2 regions of the Microbispora cellulosiformans genome follow, and region 1 is predicted to be linked to the other one. Evidence: riboswitches for the same ligand, from Rfam matches in the RefSeq annotation. Region 1 holds a riboswitch; the other holds the start of a gene.

What was found. Region 1 has a riboswitch for cyclic di-AMP ahead of F5972_RS14910 (CHAP domain-containing protein). Riboswitches for the same ligand answer to the same signal wherever they lie in the genome.
Region 2: it holds a riboswitch for cyclic di-AMP, as region 1 does, so the genes downstream of both, F5972_RS23595 (C40 family peptidase) here and F5972_RS14910 (CHAP domain-containing protein) in region 1, are expected to answer to the same signal.

The regions. Positions count from the first base shown of each region.
Region 1 is NZ_VYTZ01000005.1:146,881-154,608, reverse strand. Features, by position in the region: gene F5972_RS14925 (TetR/AcrR family transcriptional regulator) at 1-454, shown strand, start outside; gene F5972_RS14920 (helix-turn-helix domain-containing protein) at 397-1,197, opposite strand; gene F5972_RS14915 (nuclear transport factor 2 family protein) at 1,285-1,689, shown strand; gene F5972_RS14910 (CHAP domain-containing protein) at 1,744-2,424, opposite strand; cyclic di-AMP (ydaO/yuaA leader) riboswitch at 2,438-2,572, opposite strand; gene F5972_RS14905 (sensor histidine kinase) at 2,826-4,028, opposite strand; gene F5972_RS14900 (response regulator transcription factor) at 4,025-4,678, opposite strand; gene F5972_RS14895 (hypothetical protein) at 4,841-5,422, shown strand; gene F5972_RS14890 (efflux RND transporter periplasmic adaptor subunit) at 5,419-6,519, shown strand; gene F5972_RS14885 (ABC transporter ATP-binding protein) at 6,516-7,280, shown strand; gene F5972_RS14880 (ABC transporter permease) at 7,277-7,728, shown strand, end outside.
Region 2 is NZ_VYTZ01000008.1:214,743-222,470, reverse strand. Features, by position in the region: gene F5972_RS23620 (family 43 glycosylhydrolase) at 1-545, opposite strand, end outside; gene F5972_RS23615 (hypothetical protein) at 854-1,441, opposite strand; gene F5972_RS23610 (helix-turn-helix domain-containing protein) at 1,516-2,094, opposite strand; gene F5972_RS23605 (TolB-like translocation protein) at 2,222-3,169, shown strand; gene F5972_RS23600 (hypothetical protein) at 3,241-4,332, shown strand; cyclic di-AMP (ydaO/yuaA leader) riboswitch at 4,742-4,903, shown strand; gene F5972_RS23595 (C40 family peptidase) at 5,033-5,533, shown strand; gene F5972_RS23590 (SAM-dependent methyltransferase) at 5,680-6,423, shown strand; gene F5972_RS23585 (BtrH N-terminal domain-containing protein) at 6,428-7,411, opposite strand.

The DNA.
Region 1 (7,728 bases):
GCCCAGCCGGCTCGCCCTCGGCGTCGCCGCCTACCGGCAACTGGTCACGGCGGTCCAGCCGCCCGACACCGGCGACCTGCGCGGCGACGTCCTGGAGATGCTGCGCGGGGCCAACCGCCACTGGAGCTCCCCCCTCGGCGCGATCCTGCGCGAGCTGATGTCGGCCGCCGGCGGCGCGCAGGAGTTCCTCACGCAGCTACCGGAGCAGTCGGGCGACGCCGCTGCCGCCGCCTGGCTGACCGTACTGGGCCGGGCGGTCGCGCGCGGCGAGGCGTCCCCCGAGGCGCTCCATCCCCGGGTCGCCACGGTGGCCGTCGTCCTGCTGCGCAACGAGTTCGTGGTGCGCGGGGTGCCCACCGCGCCCGACGACGTCCTCGTCGAGATCGTCGACGAGGTCTACCTGCCGCTGGTGCGCGGCCGCGGGTCGGCTCCGGCGCCGGACGTGGTGAAGTAGGCGGCGCTCTCGGCGTCCGACGGGTAGTACGACTCGATCGCGATCTCGTCCAGGGTGATGTCCGTCGGGGTGCCGAACGTCGTGGTGGTCGAGAACAGTCGTAGTTCCCGTCCACCGAAGCGGAAGATCATCGGTACGGCGATCTCGGACCCGATCGCGGGGCTCGCGTCCTCGGAGCCGGGTGCCAGGAGTTCCTCGTACAGGGCGGTGAGCTCGGGATCGGGAGCGGTGGCGAGCTGACGTCCGATACGGGTACGCAGGAGCGAGCGCACCTCGGCCAGGTTGACGATCCGGTGAGCGAGCCCGCGCGGGTCCAGTCCCAGCCGCACCATGTTGACCGGCGGCCGTAGCAGGTCGGGGGCGACGTCGGCGAGGAACGGGTCGATGGCGCGATTGGTCATCAGGATGTTCCATCGGCGGTCGATGACCAGCGCCGGGTACGGCTCGTGCGCGCGCAGCACCCGTGCGATCGCGTCCCAGGCCGCCGGCAGCGCGTCCCCGTCGAGCGGCCGCTCGGCGTAGCGGGGCGCGAAGCCGGCGGCGAGCAACAGCACGTTGCGCTCACGCAACGGCACGTCGAGCTGGTCGGCGAGCCGGAGGACCATGTCGGCGCTCGGGTTGGACCTGCCGGTCTCCACCAGGCTGACGTGACGGGCCGAGACGTCGGCGGCGATCGCGAGATCGAGCTGGCTGAGCCGCCGGCGATGCCGCCATTCCCGTAACAGTTCCCCGACCGTGCGCATGACCGCCGATGCTACTCATCGTGGCGCTCCGCGCCATGAAATGGGAGTTCATCGACACCGTCGCGGGCGGCGGAGACACTGCGTCCCGTGACTACGCGGAACACGACCACCGACAACAAGAGCATCGTCCAGCGGGCGCTGACGGCACTGGTCGCGACGGGCGACGTCGACGCGCTCGCGCCGTTGCTGAGCGACGACTTCACCCATCACCGGCCGGATTCGACCTCGAAGACCAAGACGGAATGGCTCGCCGCCGTACGCGCCGCGCTCGTCCCGCTCGCGGGCATGCGGGTCGAGATCCTGCATGTGCTGGCCGATGGTGATCACGTCGTGATGCACTCGCGGCGCCGGCTCCCCGGCGCCGGGCCGGGGATCGCGGTCGTCGACATCTGGCGGCTCGACGACGGGCTCATCGCCGAGGCGTGGGAGATCATCGAGCCGGCGGCCCGGGCGGCCGCCAATCTGACGTGGTGGGAATCGGCTGATCGATGAGCACCCGGGCCGGGGGTCGGGAACCATGGTTCGCGATCCCCGGCCCGGGGGTCGTCAGGAGGCGAGCTCGGCGGGGTAGACCGGGTAGCCGTACCCGGCGACCTGCCAGGCGGGGCGGGTGCGGGCCTCGACGGCGCCGTTGCCGGTGTTGCCCTCGACGGTGCGGATGGTGCCGTCGCCGTTGTCCCTGACGACGAAGCCGACGTGCTGGATGTCGCCGATCTTGTTGCTGCCGCTCCAGCTGAAGAACACCACGGCCCCGGGCTTGGGCGTACGGCCCCAGCGGCCGTGGTCGGCGAACCAGCGGGCGTGCTCCACGGTGTAGGCGTCGGAACCCATCACCGGCTGGATGCCGAGCTGCTGGCCCACCCAGGAGACGAACATGTCGCACCAGGGGGCGTTCTCGTATTCCTCCAGCGCCCCGCCGTCGCGCGCGAGGGTCTCGCGGGCGCGCGGGCTGGTCATGTACCACTCCTGGAACTTGGTCCCGCCGCCGGCGGAGTTCTCGCTGATGCCGACCTGGCTCGCGGCCAGCTTGATGACGTCCTGGGGGCCGACCTTGGGCAGCCGGGCGGCGATCTCGGTCAGGGACGGCGCGGCCGCGGCCGCTGCGGCCGGGCCCTTGCCGGAGGCCGGGTTGTCCGCCGCCTGCGCGGCGGGAGAGGCGATCGCCACGGCCGAGGCGAGGACTCCGCCGGCGAGGGCCGTGCGCAGACAGGTCGAGAGGGCGTGCATGATGGGCGGACTCCCTTTGCTTCCATGCCGCCGACCGGGTTAGCTGACGGGTTCGGGCTGGAAGTCGCCCTACGGCAGGTATGCCGATTCACCCCAGGAAGAGGTTGGGTCCCCGGCTCCGCTTACGCGGATTAGGCGGCCGGGCGGCAGGCCGAGATCGGCCGGCCGCGTCGGTGTGAGGTGGGCTTTCTTGACCACTGAGATGAGCAAGTGGGCCCTGAGTTGCTCAAAAAGTAATAGACAAGCCCAAACCGGTCAAGTGATGACAACTCGGGTTTTACCTGGCGCGATGCCGGACGGGCGAGCGCAAAGGGCGGGTTCGCCCGCCCCGCCGGGGATGCCGCGTTCCCCTTCTTCTCCTCTGCTCACACCTTTGTTCGCCCAGAGCGAACGCACCTCGCTCACCTGGGCAGACGTACGGTCACCGTCAGGCCGCCCTCCGGCCGGGCACGGGCGTCGGCCGTACCGCCGTGCGCGACCGCGATGGCGCGGACGATGGACAGGCCGAGCCCGGCGCCGCGGGCCGACCGGATCCGGTCGCCGCCGTGCCGCCGGAACGGCTCGAACAGGTCGCCGACCTCGTACGGCGGCACCGGCGGCCCGGTGTTCTCCACCGTCAGGCACGCCCCGGCGTCGTCCTCGCGCAGCCGGACCCAGACCTCCCCGTCCCGAACGTTGTACTTGACGGCGTTCTCCAGCAGGTTGACCAGGCAGCGTTCCAGGAAGAGCGGATCGCCGTGCGCGACGGCCGGGCGCAGGTCCTCGTGCACCGTGACCTTCCCTCGGCGCGGCTGCGGGCCGATCTGCTCCATCGCCGTACGGACGACCTGCCGCAGGTCCACCGGCCTGCGGGTGGTGATCTCCTGCTCCGACTGCGCCAGCATGAGCAGCCCGTCGATCAGCCGCTCGTACCGGGCGGTGGCGCCCAGCAGCGCCCGGGCCAGCGCCTTGAGGTCCTCCGACGCGGCGGGCTCCTCCAGCGACACCTCCAGCACCGTGCGGTTCACCGCCAGCGGGGTGCGCAGTTCGTGGGAGGCGTTGGCGATGAAACGGCGCTGGGCGTCGAAGACCCGGTGCAGCCGGTCGAGCATCGCGTCGAAGGTGTCGGCGAGCCGCTTGATCTCGTCCTGCGGGCCGCGCAGGGCGATCCGCTCGTGCAGGGTGCTCTCCGACAGCCGCTGCGCGGTCTCGGTCACCCGGTCGAGCGGGCGCAGCGCGCGGTCGGCCACCAGGTAGCCCAGCACCACCGCGACCACCCCGACGAGGATCATCACGATCAGCGACGACCGGAGCACGTCGTTCAGCACGTCGGCGGCGCCCTGCTCGACGTCGGTGCGCACGCGCCGCGCGATCACGTCGGCGCCGAGCGCGCCGCCCGGCAGGCTGTCGGCGGGCAGGGCGGCGCCGGACACCGCGGGGGCAGGGCGCCCGCCGTGGCTCACCTTGTCCACCGCCACGACGAACCGCTGGTTGAGCGCCCGCGCGGTCAGCAGGTGGGTGAACCACAGCAGCACCGAGCCCGCGACGAAGAACAGCCCGCCGTACAGCAGGGTGAGCCGCGTCCGCAGCCCCAGCCTGCGCCACACCAGCAGGCGGCGGGTCACAGGCGGTACCCCCGGCCCGGGACGTTCTCGATCACCGGGGGGTCGCCCAGTTTCCTGCGCAGCGAGGTGATGGTGACGCGCAGCACGCCCGTGCCGGCGCCGGCGTGCTCGTCCCACACGCTCGCGCGCAGCCGCGCCGAGCTGACCAGGCCGCCGCCGGCGCGCATCAGCTCGTGCAGCACGTCGAACTCGCGGCGGCCCAGCGCCACCTGCCGCCCGTCCCGGGCCACCGTACGGCGGGCCGGGTCGAGCCGGATCCCGGCGCGCTCCAGCACCGGCGGCGCGGCCCGGGGGGTGCGCCGGGCCAGCGCCCGCACCCGCGCCACCAGCTCGGCGAACACGAACGGCTTGACCAGGTAGTCGTCGGCGCCCAGGGCCAGGCCGCCGACCCGGTCCCGCACCCGCCCCGCCGCGGTCAGCATGAGGATCCGGCTCGCGCCGCTCGCCGTGACCAGCTCCCGGCACACCTCGTCCCCGTGGACGTCGGGCAGGTCGCGGTCGAGCACCACCACGTCGTAGCCGACGTAGGAGGCCAGCTCCAGCGCCTCCCGGCCGTCGTAGGCCACGTCGACCGCGATCGCGTGCAGCCGCAGCCCGCGGGCGACGGCGTCGGCCAGTTGTTCCTCGTCCTCGACCACCAGCACCCGCATCCTCGCCTCCCGCTCGGCACCGACAGTGGCGCACGCGGTGTTAGGCCCGGATAAGCGAAGCCTCCCGGATCACCCGCGGCTCCTCCTTATCCGTGATTAGCACCGGCTGCGCTGGAGTTGGGCCCCGTCCCGGGCGAAGGCCCCGGGGGAGGAGGAACGACCATGCGCCTGCGACCGACACGCTCACGACCCCTGCGCCCGCGACCCGTACGGACGGGGCTGCGCCTGGCCCTCGCCACGGCTCTCGCGACGACCCTCGCGACGGCGGCAGCCTGTGGTGACGCCGAGGGCGGCGCCTCCGACGGCGACGGAATCGCCGCCGCGTCCACGGCCAGGACCACGGCCGGGGCCACGCCGTCGGCCTCGGCGAGCACCGACCTGCGCGAGGCCCAGATCAAGTTCGCCCAGTGCATGCGGGAACACGGCGTGGACATGCCCGACCCCGACGCCTCCGGCCGCGTCCAGATCCGCGGCCGGAAGGGAGAGGAGGCGACGACCCGCGAGGCCATGCGGGCCTGCGAGCACTTCATGAAGAACGCCGTCGGCGACCGGGCGGGCGCCGACGACCCCCGGGAACGCGACCGGATGCTCAAGTTCGCCCAGTGCATGCGCGAACACGGCATCGACATGGCCGACCCCAAGCCTGGCGAAGGGCTCCTCGTCAAGGTCAAGCCGGGCCAGGAGAAGACGATGGAAGCGGCGCAGAAGGAGTGCGAGGAGTTCGCGCCGGGGGAGCGGCCGTGACGCGCCGGGCCCTGGTGCTCGCCGGGGCGGGCGTCCTGGCGCTGGCCGCCGCGGGAACGGCCGTCGCCGTGACGGGCGGCGGCCCCGGTGGCAGGCCGGGCGGAGGTGGGGGTGGAGGCGACGGCGCGGGCGGGCCCTCCGCGCGGGCCGTCCCGGCCACCACCCCGATCACCCGGCAGGACCTGGTCGACACCAAGACCGTGGAGGGATCGCTCACCTACTCCGGGGAGCGGCGGATCGTCACCGACGCCCGGGGCGTCGTCACCTGGGTGCCCGCCGAGGGAGCGGTCGTCCGCCGGGGCCGCCCGCTGCTGCGGGTCGCCCGCCGCCCGGTCGTGCTGATGTACGGCACGCTGCCGCTCTACCGTACGCTCCGGCAGGGCGTCGCCGACGGGCCGGACGTCGAGCAGCTCGAACGCAACCTGAAGGTCCTCGGCTACGGCGGCGACCTGTCGGTGGACGACCACTTCAGCTACGCCACCTATCTCGCCGTCAGGCAGTGGCAGGACGACGCCGGGCTGCCGCGGACCGGGCAGGTGGACGCCTCGCAGGTGGTGTTCCTGCCCGCCGCCGCCCGGGTGACCGACGCCAGGGCCGAGGTCGGCGCCAGGACCGGCCCCGGGCAACCGGCCCTGGTCGTGTCGGGCCTGCGCCGCCTCGTCCACGTCGACCTGTCCACGAGTGACCAGGCGCTGGTGCGGAAGGGCGCCACGGTCGCGGTGGAGCTGCCCGGCGGTGAACGCGTCAAAGGCAGAGTGACCTCGGTCGGCACGGTCGCCAAGGCGGCCTCGCAGGGTGAGGGGCAGGACGAGGACAGCACCGTCGACGTGGACATCACGCTGGCCAGGACCCCGAAAACCCGGCTCGACAAGGCGCCCGTGCAGGTGGAGCTGGTCAGCGAACGCCGCCGCGACGTGCTGGCCGTGCCGGTGGAGGCGCTGCTCGCGCTGCGCGAGGGCGGCTTCGGCGTGGAGGTGGTCGAGGGCGCCGCGACCCGGATCGTGCCGGTGGAGACCGGCGCCTTCGGCGGCGGAATGGTCGAGATCACCGGCGCCGGGCTCGCCGAGGGCATGAAGGTCGGGGTGCCCGCCCCATGAACCGGCCCCCGAACGAACCCGCCCGCGCCGGCGGGCCGTACGTCGTGGAACTGCGCGAAGTGACCCGGACCTACGGCGGCGTGCGGGCGCTGCGCGGGGTGGACCTGCTCGTCGAGCAGGGCGAGCTGGTGGCCGTCGCCGGGCCGTCCGGGTCGGGAAAGTCGACCATGCTCCACCTGATCGGCACCCTCGACCGGCCCACCACCGGCACCGTGCGGATCGCCGGGCACGACGTGCCGGGGCTGTCGGACCGCGAGCTGTCCGCGTTGCGCGCCCGCCACCTGGGGTTCGTCTTCCAGCAGTTCCATCTCGCCCCCGGGGTCGCGGCGCTGGACAACGTCGCCGACGGGCTCCTCTACGCGGGAGTCCCGCTGCGGGCCCGGCGCGAGAGGGCCGCCGCGGCGCTGGAACGGGTGGGCCTCGGCCACCGCCTCGGCCACCGGCCCCACCAGCTGTCGGGCGGCGAGCAGCAGCGGGTGGCGGTGGCCCGCGCGGTGGCGGGCGACCCGCCGCTGCTGCTCGCCGACGAGCCGACGGGCAACCTCGACTCGGCGGCCGGGACCGAGGTGCTGGCCGTCCTGCGGGACCTGCACGCCTCCGGCACCACGATCCTGGTCATCACCCACGACGCGGAGATCGCGGCGTGGTGCCCGCGCCAGGTGCGCGTCCGCGACGGGCGGATCGCCGGCGACGACGGCCCGGGGTCGGGCCGCCGCCCGCCCGGGGCCGTCCCGGCGACGGCGAAGGGAGCGTCACGATGACCGGTGAGACCACGGGCGGGACGAGCGGCGGGCGGCTCGTCCCGGCCCGGCTCGGGCCGTCCGACGTCCTGCGGACCGGCGTGGCCGGGCTGCGCACCCGCCCCGCCCGCGTGATCCTGTCCGCGCTCGGCATCGCCATCGGCATCGCGACCATGATCGCAGTGCTGGGCGTCTCGGCCTCCTCCCGGGAGGAGCTGCTGCGCCGCCTCGACCGGCTCGGCACCAACCTGCTGACCGTCTCGCCGGGTCGCACGCTGTTCGGCGAGCAGGCGAAGCTGCCGGAGGAGGCGCTGCGCATGGTCCGGCGCATCGGGCCGGTCCGCACGGCGTCGGCGACCGGAGTGATCGGCACGACGATCCGGCGCACCGACCGCATCCCCGAGGCGGTGACCGGCGGCATCGCCGTCCAGGCCGCCACGTCCGGCCTGCTCGCCACCCTGGAGGGCCG
Region 2 (7,728 bases), on a different contig from region 1:
CACAGATTCGGGTTGCCCCAGTAGAGGTAGGCCTGGCCGTCGCTGTCGATGTAGACGGTGGGGTCGATCTCGCCGTTCTCGACCAGCGGTCGCCCGATGGCGTCCTTGAAGGGCCCTGTGGGGCTGTCGGAGACGGCCACGCCGATGGCCATCCGGCCGGTCGAGCGGTTGGTCGTGGGGACGTACCAGTAGAACTTGCCATTGCGGTAGACGGCCTGGCCCGCCCACGCGTCCGACTTCGCCCAGCTGAAGGTGGCCACGCTCAGCGGGGAGCCGTGGTCGGTCCAGTTCACCATGTCGGTGGTGGAGAAGACCCGCCAGTCCTTCATGGTGAAGTAGGTCGAGCCGTCCTCGTCGTGACCGGTGTAGAGGTACACCCGCCCGTTGTAGACCAGCGGAGCCGGGTCAGCGGTGTAGATCGTCTGCACGATGGGGTTGTCCGCCCTGGCCGTGGTGGCCGGCAACAACGCCATCACCGACAACAGGCCCGCCATCCAGACGACACCGCGCTTGAGCCGGGCCCGAAGCGTGAACGCCGATCCCATACTCACCTCCTGGGGTAGTAACCACGCGACTCGCGCGTCGACACGTCCGGCGGCGCCAAGTACTACCTATTTGTTAGCGCTAACAACCATGAACGCGTGCCGCGGCGACCGTGGACATCGCCACGGCGCGGAGCCAATCCCATACGGGCGGGATGGTCAAGGTCCCTGGCCCGCGCCACGGCGGCGTCACGCGCCCGGGCCACCCGTCCTGAACTGTGCCCGGAGCACCGCCACCGGGGCCTCCGTACACGGGAAGGATGTGAAACTTTCAGCTCCGGATCGTGGTGGAAAACCCGTCCATCCGCCGGTCAGCCGCCCGGGCCGACCTCGCCCCCCGGCGCGCCGTCGCCCGCCGTGGGAAGGTCACCTCGTTCCACCGGCACGCGGGGCGGCGTGGTGCCGGCCTTCCCGTCGCCGACGGCCCGGTGGGCGCCGGTGACGGCCGCTTTCAGCGCCGCCCGGCTGACGTCCGTCACCCCTCCGCTCAGCTTGATGAGGACGTCTCCCCGGAGCGCGACGTACTCGTGACGGTCGCCGGCCATCCGATACCAGCCCACTTCGTCGTGGATGCAGAGGACCAGCGCGTCCGGAGGCGTGGCGAGGTTGATCGGAGTGCTCCGGCACACGTCGTCACCGAAGGAGCCACGGTCGACCCGCAGCTCCACCTGACGCCCACCGGGCGCGGTGTAGAAGACGCCGAACCCCTCCTCGCCGACCCCGCCCATGGACTGCTCGGCCATCTCGTATTCCGGCAGGTCGACGAGATAGACAAGGTCGGGCGCGACCCCCAGCGCCCGCAGGCGGCCCATGTCCACGCCGGAGGAGGCCGTTATGGACCCGCACGCGCTCAGGCAGGCGAGTCCGAGGACCGCCACTGTGACCCATCGGCCTCTCACCGGGTCAGTGTCCCAGCCACACGCCTGGAGCGCCTAGTCGCTGTTCCTCCCCGCGACGGTTCGGCGGGCGTCTCCTACGCGCCGCGTGGTTTCGCCCGGACGTGCATGCGTTCGCCCTGGGTGCCGAACAGGCTGAGGACCTCCACCGGCGCCTCGCCGGTGCTGCCGAACCAGTGCGGCAGCCGGGTGTCGAACTCCGCGGCCTCCCCCGCCTTGAGCACGATGTCGTGGTCGGCGAGCACCAGTCGCAGCCTCCCGTTGAGCACGTACAACCACTCGTAACCCTCGTGCGTACGCGGCTCGGGCTCGCAGCGCTCCACCGGCAGGATCATCTTGTACGCCTGCAGCCCGCCGGGGTGCTGGGTCAGAGGCACGATCGTCGAGTCCCAGCGGGTGATGGGCTTCAACCGCACCCGGGGGTCGCCGACCGGCGGCGCCCCGACGAGTTCGTCGAGCGGCACCTGGTAGGCCCGCGCCAGCGGCAGCAACAGCTCCAGCGTGGGCTTGCGTTCGCCGGACTCCAGGCGTGACAGGGTGCTGACCGAGATGCCGGTGGACTCCGCGAGCCGGCTCAGCGTGCTGCCGTTCTGCCTGCGCAGCGCCCGCAGCCGGGCGCCCACGGAGGCCAGGACGGCGGCGTCGTCGTTTGCCATGCCGGCAATGCTACTTGTCGAATCCGCACGGAGGAGCGCGCCATGTCCGGCGCCCGCGCCGCCGGACCACAGGGGCGTACGCCGACTTGGCGGCAACATTCACGCGATTTCCGGCATCTCATGGGACATGGGTTCTCGTACGGCTCTCGCCGCGCTTCTCCTGACCGTCGTGCCGCTGACCGTCGTGCCACTCGCCACGCCGCCCGCGGCTGCCGACGCGCCGGCCACGTCCGCCACGATCGCGTACGCGAAGCGGACACAGGCCTGGGAACTGGTGCTGTCCGACGGGCGGGTGGTGAAGGTGCCGGAAGCGCTCACGAAGGCGCCCGCCGACGCGGTCAACCCCGGCGTGCCCGCGCCCTTCCTGGTCAGCCGCGACGGCCGGCACATCTTCTACTTCCGCAGGTCGGACGGGGTGTTCGTCGAGCGGACCGTGCGCGGCGCGGAACACGTGGTGTCACGCCGGCTCACGGCCTTCTCGATCGGCGAGGAGTGGCCGGACGTGTCGGACGACGGCGGTTACGTGGTCACCACCACCTCGGGCCCGGGAGTGGGGATCTTCGCCGACCTGCGGAAGGGCAAGGTGCTGCCGCCTCCCGGACGCACGGACACGTGGAGCTTCCTGGGATTCAGCCCGGACGGCGGGCGGCTGCTCCTGGCCCAGGAGGATCGGCTCACGGTGTTCGACCGGACCCTGCGTGCGCGGGTGAGCCGCAAGACGCGGCTGTCCGCGACGGCGCTGGCGAACGACCACGTCACGGTGGCGGCGCTGGTCGGCAGATGGCCGAACTATCGCCAGGTGCGCCTGCTCAACCTGCGTACCGGCCGCACGAGCCGCACGGTGACCGTACGGCTGCCGCGCGGGCAGTACGTCGACGACCTCGCCTTCGACCGGGCGGACCACCTGATCGTCCGGTCCAGGACCCGGGCCGGGGTGACGATCTACCGGGTCTCGGCGGCGACCGGCAGGGCGACACCGCTACGGAAGATCGCTAGGCCCGACACGACGGTCTGGGTGCTCCCCGGAGACAGCACGTACGAGGCGTGGACGGAAAGGAAGCGCAGGGACTCCTGAGAAGCCCTGTGGCCGTTCGGTGAACGAATGTCCTCGATTGGACGTCATATGGGCGAACGGAGGGGAGCGTCATGCGTACCGCAGTCTTCGCAGGGGTGATGGTTCTCGGCCTGGCGAGCGTGCCGCCCGCGGCCGCGTCCGGTGCGGCCCACCAGGGCTACCAGGCGGAGGCGCCCGTGCCTGCGTGGAAGCCGGCCAAGGTGAACACGCTGCCCGGAGATGACGTGCTCAACGACGTGACGGTCCTGGGCGACGGATCGGTGTGGGCGGCCGGGCACCGGGTCGTGAACGGCCGACAGCGGGGGCTGGTCGAGCGGTTCGACGGCCGATCCTGGCGGGTCGTCCCGAACAGCCCGCCGTACGAACTGCGGGCGGTGACGGCCACCTCCGGCACGAACGTGTGGGTCTTCGGCGAGGGCAGGGCGGCACGCTGGAACGGCCGCGCGTGGACCACGCGCTCGCTGGGCGGCGGCTTCTCGGCGACGGACGCCGACGCGACGGGCGCGAAGGACATCTGGGCGGTCGCCGCGTCGTCCGCCACGGCGAGGCACTGGACCGGGTCGTCCTGGAGGAGCGTCCGGCTGCCGGGCCGCGCCTCCGCCGTCGACGCGTACAAGGCCGGCGTGGCCTGGGCGGCGGGCGTCAAGGGCAACCAGCCCTCGATCATGCGATGGAACGGGAGGTCCTGGTCCCTGGTCCCGGCGCCGGCTCCCGCCGTTCCCGCGCGGGACGCCGTCGTGACCATCCAGGACATCGCGGTCGTGGGCTCGAAGAACGTGTGGGTCGTCGGCGGGGTGAGCTGGGAAGGCGCCGACGAGCAGGGCGACGACGTGAACTTCGGCCGCACCCTGGTGATGCACTGGAACGGCAGGTCGTGGACCGTCTCCATGGGCACCGCCAACGCCCAGCCGTACACCGAGGTGGAGCCCGACGGCAGGGGCGGCGTCTGGGTCCTGCAGGGCAGCTGGAACCCGACCCTGTGGCAGGTCACGGGCTCGACGTGGCGGCAGGCCCGGCTCGTCCGGAAGTCCGGCACCGACGCCGTCGTGTTCTCCGTCGCCCGCAGGCCGGGAACGGCGACGATGTGGGGCGCGGGCTTCAGCGTCCCGCAGGGCGACCCCGACGACCCCTCGGCCAACGGCACGTTCTGGCGCACGCCGTGACCCGCTGACGTCACCGGCGGCCGGTTCCGTCCCCCCGCGGCGCGTCCGCCGCCGTGGGGTTCTCCGCCCCACGGCGTGTCCGCCTCACAGGTCCCGCCGCGCGGGTCTCCGCCTTTCGGGTGGCTCCGGCGCGCCCGCTTCGTGGGCTCGCCGCGCAGGTCCCCGTCTGGCGCGGCCCCCCGGCCTCGCTTGGACGAGTGTGACGCGCGTCACGTTCGCCGACTTTGCAACGCCTCCTGACCTGCGGATTCTCGCCTTATGATCCCTTTATGCGATCATAATCCGATTTGCACCCTTTGCGCCAATATGGCGTGTCTTGGTAGTTTCCTTGCCCAACGAACCCGGCCAGGCCGTGTTCGGAAAGCGCATCCACTGTCACCGTCGCCATGTGCTCTCCCGCCCCCCCTGGGCGCCGGTGATGCCGAATCCGGGCCAGCAAGGAGGCCCGGAACCGGGGAACCAATCGACCTTCGACCCGAAGGTCTGGGGTGAATCGGCGCGCCCAGCGCCGTAGGGCGACTTCCCTGCCCGAATCCGTCAGCTAACCCGGTAGGCGCAAGCGGAAGACTCTAGGAGAGATCCCCTGTCCGCCAACCCCACCACCCTGCTTCGCGCTGCCTGCGTCACGCTGAGTAGCGCAGCGCTCACCGTCTCCCTGGGAGGCTTCGGCGCACTCCCCGCCGGCGCCGTCACGGGGACCGTGACAGCCCCGCCCCCGGACTCGACGGCCATCCCGCCCGAGCCTCCCGTCACGGCGTTCACCCCGTACGCCGGACAGGCCGCCGCCACCCCCGCGGAGGCCTCCGTGGACACGAAGCTCACCAAAGCCGCTCTCCAGCAGGAGAAGGCCGAGCAGGCCATCAAGGTGGCGAGAAAGCACCTCGGCGATCCCTACGTCTGGGGCGCCACGGGCCCGCGGGCGTTCGACTGCTCCGGGCTGGTCCAGTTCGCCTGGCGCAAGGCCGGCGTCAAGATCCCGCGTACGACGTGGTCCATCCTCAGCGCCGTCAAGAAGAGGGTCTCCCTGGCGCGTCTCAAGCCGGGTGACCTCATCTTCACCAGCGGCGGCGGCCACGTGGGCATGTACATAGGGAACAAGAAGGTGATCAACGCTCCCCACTCCGGCGCGGTGGTCAGGGTCGACCGCCTCAAGGGCTACTGGAGGAGCAACTTCGTCGCCGCCGTACGCCCCGGCGTGTGACGCAGGCGTCATGGCACGTCCTCGGCGGAGATGTCCGGTCCCCTGTGCCGGCGTCTCCGCCGGAGGCCGGCCGCGGCGGCGACACGCCGCCCGCCGGGGCGAATTCGGCTTGCCGAAAGCATCCGGGGATGCGGAAGTATTGGGCCATGGATCGCCAGCTGATCAGCCATCTCGCTCATCGGGACCACCCCATCGCCGCGCCGGTCTCCGGCGCCAACGTGACCCGGCTGCTGCGCCGGGCACGGCTGGCCGAGGGGGCGAGGATCCTCGATCTCGGCTGCGGCGAGGGCGCCTGGACGCTGCGCGCGCTGGCGCTCTACCAGGACGCGACCGCCGACGGCGTCGACATCGACGCGCACGGGCTCAAGGCGGCGGAGCACGCGGCCGAGGTCCAGGGCGTCTGGGAGCGCATCCGCTTCCACGAGCGCCCGGCCGCCGACTTCCCGGTCGCCGAGCAGTACGACCTGGTGCTCTGCGTCGGGGCCACGCACGCCTTCGGCGGGCTCGGCCCGACCGTCGAGCACGTCCGCCGCTATCTGCGGCCGAACGGGCTGGCGCTGGTGGGCGAGGGGTTCTGGGAGCGCGAGCCGACCGAGGAGGCGCTCACCCGCCTGGGCGCCACGAAGTCGGAGTTCCTCGACCTGCCCGGCACCGTCGCCGCCGCCGAGTCAGCCGGTTTCGACGTGGTCTATGCGTACACCAGCGACCTGGCCGAATGGGACGAGTACGAGTGGTCCTGGACGGGCACGCTGCTGCGCTGGGCCAACGAGCATCCCGGCCCGGACGCCGCCGACGCCCGCACGGCGGCTCTGGAGCACCGCGACATGTGGTTGCGCGGTTATCGGGGTGTCCTGGGGTTCGTCACGCTCCTCCTCCAGCGCAGAAACTGACCCCCTACAGCTGACGCAGCACCTCCATGGCGTCCTTCTCCACGCGCGAGAGATCGTGGAGGATGACGCCGGCCTGCTCCAGGTGTCCCGCGTCACCGCTCTCCCCCGCCTTCTCGATCAAGGTGGCCACCTCCGTCCACAGGCCGGCGGCCTCGGCGTACAGCCGGTGGCCGGTGCGGAGGCGGCCGTCGTCGATCAGCGAGGCGCACTCGTCGAGGAAGTCGCGGTAGAGGGCGCGGAACAGGCCGCCGCCGGTGCCGCCCCGCTCCATGAGGAGAGCGGCCTGCGGCAGGTCCCGCCGCGGCTCGGCGGCGCGGAGCAGCCATCCGGGCACCAGCCTGCCGGCCTTCTCGATGCCGCGGTAGCCGAGGTTCGCGATGGGAGCGGCGAGGAAGGCGCCGGCGCACTCCCTGACGGCGGGGATGATCTGGTCCTGCCAGGAGAGCGGGCGCTCCGGCAGGGCGATGGTGAAGGACCGGTTCCTGCCGGTCATCGGGCCGCGTTCGGCCCGTGCCCTGGCGAGGCCGGCCCGGCTGGTGCGCACCGCTCCGCCCTGCGGGCCGGTGTCCACCAGGTAGACCTCGTGCTCGTCGTAGCCGTACATCGCGACGACGTGACCGCCGAAGTGCACCTTGGTGCGGAAGTAGTCCAGGTGGTAGCAGTCGAGCTGGAGGCCGACCGGCCGGCCCGCGTCGACGGACGCGGCCACGTTCTCCCACGCCTTACGTGGCGAGGTGGTCTCCTCGGTCACCAGCGTCAGCCCCAGTCTGGCGGCCAGGTTCCTGGTGAGTTCGAACGGCTTGACCCGGCCCCCGAGAAACGGGACCGGCATGGCCTTGCTGTCCCAGTAGACGAAGGACAGGCCCGACCCCAGTCCGAACAGCATGGGCTCGGACAGGTCGAGCCCTTCATGCCGTAACAGCACCCCCAGCGCCGTCGTCTCGCAGTGGTGCGTGCCACGGGCCTCGACATCCTTCACGAAGGTCATGCGTCGCTCTCCTCATGCCGGCCGGGCGAACGGTCTCCCGGCACCTCCATGATCGGCCATCCGGCCCGCTTCCCACGAAACCGGCGGCGATGAAATTTACATCGAGGCGGCGCCGGCGGCCGCGGCCTTTTCCCTGGTCAAAAACCGAATGAATGGACGCGCACCGGAGAGGGGCCGCCGGACCGAAGACAAGATCCTTGACATGTCGCATGACTTCTTATTTGCTCCGGTTCACCACCACCACCAGTCGCCCGTTAGAGAGGAGCCCCTGGCTGCCCCCGGCTGCTGTTAGCGCTAACACGCACTGGACCCAACGC